Regions from separate parts of the Paraburkholderia sp. JPY419 genome, predicted to be linked through region 2. Evidence: riboswitches for the same ligand, from Rfam matches in the RefSeq annotation. Region 2 holds a riboswitch; the other holds the start of a gene.
What was found. Region 2 has a riboswitch for cobalamin ahead of cobA (uroporphyrinogen-III C-methyltransferase). Riboswitches for the same ligand answer to the same signal wherever they lie in the genome.
Positions count from the first base shown of each region.

Region 1: it holds a riboswitch for cobalamin, as region 2 does, so the genes downstream of both, QFZ91_RS11515 (TonB-dependent receptor domain-containing protein) here and cobA (uroporphyrinogen-III C-methyltransferase) in region 2, are expected to answer to the same signal.

Region 1 is NZ_JBNDKV010000002.1:1,171,540-1,175,747, reverse strand. It holds gene QFZ91_RS11535 (EVE domain-containing protein) at 1-259, opposite strand, end outside; RNA gene ssrS (6S RNA) at 398-579, opposite strand; gene QFZ91_RS11525 (cell division protein ZapA) at 657-971, opposite strand; gene QFZ91_RS11520 (ATPase) at 968-1,327, opposite strand; cobalamin riboswitch at 1,548-1,811, shown strand; gene QFZ91_RS11515 (TonB-dependent receptor domain-containing protein) at 1,904-3,835, shown strand; gene QFZ91_RS11510 (FecCD family ABC transporter permease) at 3,875-4,208, shown strand, end outside.
Region 2 is NZ_JBNDKV010000004.1:743,293-747,500, forward strand. It holds gene cobW (cobalamin biosynthesis protein CobW) at 1-538, opposite strand, end outside; cobalamin riboswitch at 742-1,019, opposite strand; cobalamin riboswitch at 1,100-1,366, shown strand; partial or broken gene cobA (uroporphyrinogen-III C-methyltransferase) at 1,611-2,336, shown strand; gene QFZ91_RS31915 (cobalamin biosynthesis protein) at 2,400-2,834, shown strand; gene cobO (cob(I)yrinic acid a,c-diamide adenosyltransferase) at 2,831-3,433, shown strand; gene QFZ91_RS31925 (cobyrinate a,c-diamide synthase) at 3,437-4,208, shown strand, end outside.

The DNA.
Region 1 (4,208 bases), on a different contig from region 2:
CGTAGTACGGACTCTTTTTATCGAACTGCGTCGGGTCCGGATACGCGGTCGACGAGACTTCCGCGATGCCCGCGATGCCGGGCTCCGGACAGCTCGAATGATAGAAGAGCACGCCGTCGCCGACCTGCATCACGTCGCGCATGAAGTTGCGCGCCTGATAGTTGCGCACGCCGGTCCATGGCAAGGTGCGATGCGGTGCGTTGGCGAGGTCGTCGATGCTTGCTTCGTCCGGTTCGGACTTCATCAGCCAGTAGCGCATGAATCGGAGTAAGCGTGTGAGATTGAACGAGGCGCCAACAACAGGCGCGTGCGGAAAGCCCCTGAAACAGGCACTCAAACGAAAGAACGACGACCAAAGAAAAACGGCATCGAACCGAAGTCCGATGCCGTTCCAGATAAGGTCCCCGCCTTAGCCGCTAGGCCGGCATCCTGAACCGAGGGTTCAGAATTGGTCGCAGTTAGCAACACTTCGGGTACATCAGACAGAGTGACGCGCACACCCGTGCTACAAATTTCCGCAACCGTGCACATGGCATTGGTTCAAGGAATATATGACCTTGGCGAACCAGGCAGGGAAGCTAAACGATGAAGCTACAACACAAACTGTTGAACAAGTGACCGGTTCGAAACCGGCCCGCTATTGAGTCAACTACTGCTTACTGCATGCTGTACTGCTCAATCACAGTACCTAGCTGTTCGTTCATTTGCTGCATTGTACGCCGGATTTCTTCAGCAGGAAATGCTTCTCCGTGTCGCACACTGCTTTGCAGCTTAAGCAGTTCCGATGCCAGCGACAGCGCCGCCATCACCGCGATGCGATCGGTGCCGCGCACATTGCTGCCGCTGCGGATTTTCTTCATCTCGGCGTCGACGCGCGCGACCGCCTCGAGCAGCGCGCCTTCCGTTTCAGGCGAACAGGCGAGACGGTAGGGTACTTCGAGAATCGATACTTCGATCTGCTTGGTGGTCATGCGCTTTCTCCGTGTCGGCTCACGTCGCCTTCCGCTTCCTCGTGTTCGGGCTGGGCGGTCTCGAGCAGATCGAGCTGGTTATCCGGTTCGCTGCTTGCGCGTGCGCGCGGCAATTTTTCGAGAATCGCATTCAGGCGCACCTGAGCGTCGTCGATCTTGGCGGACAGCGCGTCGCGTTCCGCTTGCAGTGCATCTCGCTCGGCACGCAATTGCGCGAGTTCGGTGTGCGTGGCTTGTACTTCGGCACGCGTTTGCGCGAGCTGCTCTTCGAGCGCGATCCGCGCTTCGTTGTGGCGCTTGCTGATCGCAATCAGCTTGCCGATGTTCTGGGAGAGTGATTCGAGTTCGGTGAGCATGTGCTGCGTCCTCTAAAGACATCGCATTTTAGCGCGGAATATTACAGGTTCCGACAATTGTCTCGTTTCGAGACGTAACAGCATCGCTTCATGCAGGTTCGTTGCGAGTCGTGTCGTCGACCATAAGATCAAAGACCGGCAATCCATCGGACAATAACCTGCATTCGACAGAACGGATCGCGCTCCGGTCGGCCTTTCTTGACGCCCCGCGAAGCCGCTCCTACACTTCCCGCACTCTGGTGCCCGCGCGCGCTTTTCGGCGCGCGCAGTTAAACGGGAAGCAGGGCGCGCGCGGTGCCAAACCGGATGCGCGAACCTGCGCTGCCCCCGCAACGGTAAACGACCGCATGTGATGCGCTCATGCAGGTCGGTCCTTGTCGCACGGTTGGAAGTTCAATCTGCGAGTGTGCCACTGCGCGTCACGCGTGGGAAGGCGGGATCGATGTGTCGTAGCCCGGATACCGGCCAGAAAAGAGGGACGTCCCCCCCGAAAACGTTAAACATGGGGGGACGCCTCGTGACGCGTCGGCCTGCGGGGAAGCAGGCCGCGCATGCCATCCACAGGAATGTCATCCCATGTTGTCCCCCATCGCCCGCGCGACGCTGCTCGCGTTCGCGAGCCTGCCGCTCGTCGCGCATGCGCAAAGCGCCGAGCCTGTGCCTTCATCGTCCGCTGCGGATGCAAGCACCGCGAACGCCCCAAACCTTGCCGATGCGGCCAATCCCGCTTCCGCCGATGCATCGGGCAACGTGCTGTCGCCGATCGTCGTGACCGCACAACGCGGAGCGCAAGCGTTGCGCGACGCGATCCCGCAGACCACGCAGTTCGATCAGCAGGACATCGCCGACACGACCGCGACCGATCTGCCCGGCCTGCTGCGACTCGCGCCCGGCGCGCAAATCTCGCGCACGGGTGGCCCCGGTTCGACCACGAGCCTCTTTCTGCGCGGCGCGTCGTCGACGCAATCGCTGCTGCTGATCGACGGCGTGCGCGTCGATTCGGTGAGTCTCGGCTCCGCTCAGCTCGCACAGATTCCGCTCGACCAGGTCGATCACGTCGAAGTCGTGAACGGCAACGTGTCGGCGTTGTACGGCTCGGGCGCGATCGGCGGTGTCGTGCAGGTGTTCACGAAAGACGGCGGCGATCATCCACCGCGCTTCAATTTTTCGGTCGGCTACGGCAGCTATCACACGCAGACGCAAACGGCCGGAGTGAACGGCGCGCTCGATCAGGACGGCCGCACGACCTTCAACATCTCGCTCGCGCGCACGAAGAGCGACGGCTTTTCGTCGCTCGATCCGCTCGAGGCGCCGGGCGCGAATCCGAACGCGAACGGCAATCTGAACGAGAGCATCAGCGCGTCGCTGCGCCACAAGTTCACCGACAAGTGGGATGCGGGCATCAGCTACTTCCAGTCGAACAACAACAACAGCTACGACAATGCGTACGGCGTGCCAACCGATCTGAACAACCTCTATAGCAAGGTGCGTCAGGTATCGGTGTTTGCGAACGGCAAGCTGACCGACTGGTGGACCACCCACTTCACGCTCGCCGAGGGCGACGACCGCAGCGTATCCAACACCAATGGCATCTACAACGGCCGCTTCGATACCGACAATCGCCAGTACACGTGGCAGAACGATTTCGCGCTCGCCGCGAACCAGAAGCTGCAATTCGGCTACGAGCATCTCGACCAGACTCTCGACTCCGACACGTTCGCCGCGCCCGACCGTCACGTCGATTCGGTCTTCGCCGGCTACAGCGCACGCTTTGGCCGCAACCAGATTCAGGCCAACGTACGCCGCGACCAGTACTCCGATTTCGGCGGAGCGAACAGTTACTATCTCGGCTACGGTTTCGACATCACGTCGCTCTGGAAGGTAACCGCAAGCTATTCCGATGCATTCCGCGCGCCGAGCTTCGACGATCTGTACTATCCGATCAGCGGCAACCCGTCGATCCAACCCGAGCGCAGTCACTCGATCGAAGCCGGTTTGCAGTACGCGACCGACGCGCTCGGCGTGATGCGTCTGAACGCATTCCAGACGCGCTATACGAATCTGATCGACTATGTGCAGACGATCCCCGGCATCTATCTCGCGGAGAACGTCGGCCATGCGAAGGTGCAGGGACTCGAAGGATCGTGGAGCGGTCATGTCGGCAAGACCGACGTACGCGCGACATTGACGCTGCAAAACCCGGTCGATCTCGACAGCGGTACCGACCTCGTGCGACGCGCGCGACGCTTCGGGTCGTTCGCGGCGAATCGCAGCATCGGTGGATGGCGGGTCGGGGGCGAGTGGATCGTCAGCGGTCCGCGTCCAGACAGCACCGGCAAGCTCGGCGGTTATGGCATCGTGAATCTATCGGCGCGCTACAACATCACGAAGGCGTGGTACGTCAGCGCGCAAATCGACAATCTGTTCAACAAGGACTATGAGACGGCCTACTCGTATAACTCTCCGCGACGCGGTGCGTATGTCACGCTCGGCTGGCAGCAGCAGTGACGCGCGCGCCGGGTTGGCCGCATGCGTGAGCGCACGCGGATGAGTCGCGCGTCCGGTTCGCTGTCCGCCGCGATGGCAACGCCGCGCCCGATGAACGCGAAACGCGCGGCCGCGATCTGGCTCGGACTCGCGCTCGCCGCCGTCGCGCTGCTCGGCGCGTCGCTGGTGCTCGGCAGCGTGCCGCTCGCGCCGTCGCGCGTGCTTGCGGCGCTCGTGCCAACGCACACGTTCGGCGCCGCGGGCAGCGACGATCTCGCCGGCGAAATCGTGCGCACGTTGCGATTGCCGCGCGCGCTCGCGGGCTTCGCCTGCGGCGCGTTGCTCGCGCTCGCCGGCGCGCTGCTGCAGGTGCTGCTGCGCAATCCGCTGGCCG
Region 2 (4,208 bases):
GGTCTTCGAACAGCTCGTGCAGCGGCGACTCGTGATCGAGATTCGGATCGGCCTTGCGCTGCGCATCGACGGCGACCGGGTTATCGGCGAACTGGCCGCTTGCGGCGGCCGGGCCATCCACCACCGTCACCACCGCGTCGACCGTGAAGCCGTTGCGGATCTGCGGCCAGTTGAACGCCTGCACGAGCGGCTTCGGCAACGCGAGCCCCGAGGTTTCGATCAGCACATGATCGAGTTCGTCGCGCCGCTCCGCGAGCTTTTCCATCACCGGGAAAAACTCTTCCTGCACGGTGCAGCACAGACAACCGTTCGCGAGTTCATACAATTGTCCTTCGGTCTCGACGCCGTTTTCATTGCAACCGATGCCGCAGCCCTTGAGGATTTCGCCGTCGATGCCGAGTTCGCCGAACTCGTTGACGATCACCGCGATGCGCTTGCCGCCCGCATGCTGAAGGATGTGCCGCAGCAACGTAGTTTTGCCACTGCCGAGAAAGCCGGTAACGATCGTGACGGGAATCTTGCGCAATTGAGTTTGCATCGTGAGGTCCATCCCTTTGCGTTGCATCGGTCTGCCGCAAGTTCCGCGCATCGGTCGGCATCGGCTGGCGAATGGAGCGAATGAAGCACGCGCAACAGTACCAGCGATCACTAGACACGGGGACGAACGACGGCATTGCCGCGACAACGGAAATACAGAAAGCGGAACTGAGGTCATGAACGCGCCGCCGCATCCCCGCGGCGGTCGTTCTGCTTCTTCGGGCCGGTATCCGGGCTGGCGAAAGCGCCGCTCCCCCTTCCCGGACGAGTGGTTTCTCGTCCAGTGGTGATATGTCGACGCGACCTTGCGCGAGGACATCGAAGCCGGCACCGCGGCGCCCGGCTATCAAGCCGGAACCGCTTTTCGCTTACCGTTGCGGGGACAGCACAGGTTAGCCGCTCTAGCGCAGATGGCTCCCTGTTTCCCGTTTAACTGCATGCGCATGAACGCGCACGCGAGCACCCAAAGTGCGTGCGAGTGTAGGCCCCCGGGCATGCGCAGTCAAGCAACGCAGAGCGCCGGAAAGCGCCGCCGAGGCTTATCTGGCAAGGCGTCATGTGCTATCGTATGCGCGCGTTTGGTGCCTGCACATGCGCTCGCATGTGCAGTTAAACGGGAAACAGGCAGCGCGTCGCGCGTTCAACCTGTGCTGTCCCCGCAACGGTAAGCGACCTGCGGCGCGCGATTCGAATCGCCTTCGATTCCACCGTGCCGCGCATGCGTTTTTTGATGCCACTGTCCCGCGAATCCGCAGATTCGCAACCGGCACGGGAAGGCGAAGCGCGTGAGGCCGCCAGCCCGGATACCGGCCAGACGCGGAGGCGGCGCCGCATGCATCCGTGCATCAGGTTGCGCCGCCGGCCGCCGGAATCCGCGGGGAACGGATGTGAAGGCGTAGAAACGTGGCATCGCGTGTGTCGTGGCGTTCTCACTTAAGAATCCGCCGCGAACCGCACGAGTGGCCGCACCCCGATTCGCTGTACCGCATGACATCCATATTCACCGCTGCGTGCACCGTCGCACGCCGCTTCTCTCCCCCCATCTCCGCATGGCATGCGCCATGCACGCCGCGATGACGCGCGCCTGGCTGATCGGCGCCGGTCCCGGCGACGTCGAACTGATGACCCTGAAGGCCACTCGTGCGCTCGCCCAGGCCGATGTCGTGCTGGTCGACGATCTGGTCAATCCCGACGTACTGCAGTTTGCAAGCGCCAACGCGCAAGTCGTGTACGTCGGCAAACGCGGCGGCCATCCGTCAACGCCGCAAGCGGAGATCGTCGCGCAAATGCTCGGGCATCTGCGCGCGGGACGCAGCGTGGCGCGGCTCAAAGGCGGTGATCCGTTCGTGTTCGGCCGCGGCGGCGAAGAATTGCAGGCGCTGCAGGCGGCGGGTATCGAAGTCGACGTGATCAACGGCATCACGGCCGGCATCGCCGCGCCCGCGACGCTCGGCATCCCGGTCACGCATCGCGATTACGCGCAGGGCGTCGTGTTCGTCACCGGCCACGGCGCCGGCGGTGGCGAGCCGGACTGGGCCGCGCTCGCCGCGACGCGCATGACGCTCGTGATCTATATGGGCATGCGGCGGCTCGGCGAAATCGTCGGCGCGTTGCTCGCGGCCGGCATGTCCGCCGATACGCCCTGCGCGGCGATCGAATCGGCGACGCGGCCCGAGCAGCGTCACGTGCTCGCGCCGCTGCGCGAGTTTGCCGAGGCGGTCGTGCGCGCGGGGCTCGGCTCGCCGGCGATCGTCGTGATCGGCGGCGTGGCCTCGTTCGCGCTTGCGCGTGATGCGGCCAAACGCGACAGCCGAGTCGATCACGAACAAGCTGCGAGCGCGATTAAAACGCTGAGCGTCGGCATAGGTTGCCGCTTGCACAGCGATGCGGCTGACATCGAAGCCGCCGTGCGCGCAGCACTCGGTTCGAATGCCTTCGAGCAGATCCACACCATCGCGACGATCGACGCCAAGGCCAACGAAGCAGGTCTGCTCGAATTCTGTTCGCGCCATCAACTACCGCTGCAACTGTTCAGCCGCGAGCAGATCGCCGCCGCACCGGTCGCGTCGCCGTCGGCGGCCGCGCGCGCGCATCTTGGTGTCGACGGTGTGTGCGAACCGTGTGCGCTACTGGCGGCAGCAGCGTCGGTCTGCGCGACAATCGCGAAAAACGCCCGTCTGGTCGTACGCAAGACCACGCACGCCGGCATTACCGTCGCGATTGCGGCGGCGAACGACACCGCACGCGGCGACGCAGCGCCCTTCCATCCCGCCCCTCAAGACCAGGACCTCCGATGAAAACCGATCCCGAATCGCATCAACGCATGACCGAGCGCCGCCGCGAAGGCCACGAAAAGAAGCAGGCCAGCGCGACCGTCGAAAAAGGCCTGCTGATCGTCAACACCGGCACCGGCAAGGGCAAGAGCACAGCCGCGTTCGGCATGGCCGTGCGGGTGCTCGGCCACGGCATGCGGCTGGGTGTCGTGCAGTTCATCAAGGGCGCGCTGCATACGTCGGAGCGCGATTTCCTCGGCGCGATCGCGCAATGCGATTTCGTCACGATGGGCGACGGCTATACGTGGAACACGCAGAACCGCGAAGCCGACATGGCGACCGCGCGCAAGGGCTGGAACGAAGCGCGGCGGATGATCGAAAGCGGCGACTACCAGATGGTGATCCTCGACGAGCTGAACACCGTGCTGAAGTACGAGTACCTGCCGCTCGACGAAGTGCTCGCCGTGATCAATGCGCGAGCGCCGATGCTGCACGTCGTCGTGACCGGGCGCCATGCGCCCGACGCGCTGATCGAAGCCGCCGACCTCGTCACCGAAATGCGCGCGATCAAGCATCCGTATCGCGAGCAGGGTGTGAAGGCGCAGCGCGGCGTGGAGTTCTGAGCGATGTCCGCACCCCCCACGGGGACTTCCTTCGGGGCGCCCCCCAAGCGGACTCGCTCCGCAGCGTGCCCCGCGCTGTTCATCAGCGCGCCCGCCTCGGGACAAGGCAAGACCACGATCACCGCGGGTCTCGCGCGCTATCACCGGCGGCTCGGACGTCGCGTGCGCGTGTTCAAGACCGGGCCGGATTTTCTCGACCCGATGATCCTCGCGCGCGCGAGCGGCGCGCCGGTGCTGTCGCTCGATCTATGGATGGTCGGCGAAAGCGCGTGCCGCAACCTGCTCGCGCAGGCGGCACAAGAAGCCGATCTGATCCTGATCGAAGGCGTGATGGGCCTGTTCGACGGCACGCCGAGCAGCGCCGATCTGGCGACCACATTCGGCGTGCCGGTGCTTGCGGTGATTTCCGCGCAGGCGATGGCGCAGACCTTCGGCGCGCTCGCGTTCGGCCTTGCGCGCTTCAGACCGCAACTGCCGTTTCATGGCGTGCTCGCGAATCGCGTCGGCTCGGCCCGGCACGCGCAGATGCTGCAGGAAGCGCTGCCGCCCGAACTGCGCTGGTGCGGCCACATCGCCACGAGCGACGAGATCACGCTGCCCGACCGGCACCTCGGCCTGCATCAAGCCGATGAGATCGACGATCTCGAAGCGCGCCTCGAACACGCGGCGGATACGCTCGCGTCGACCGCGCTCGCCGAACTGCCGCCGCCGGTCGATTTCGGCACACCGTCGCCCGAGGTGCTGCCGCGTCTGCTCGAAGGCACGCACATCGCGA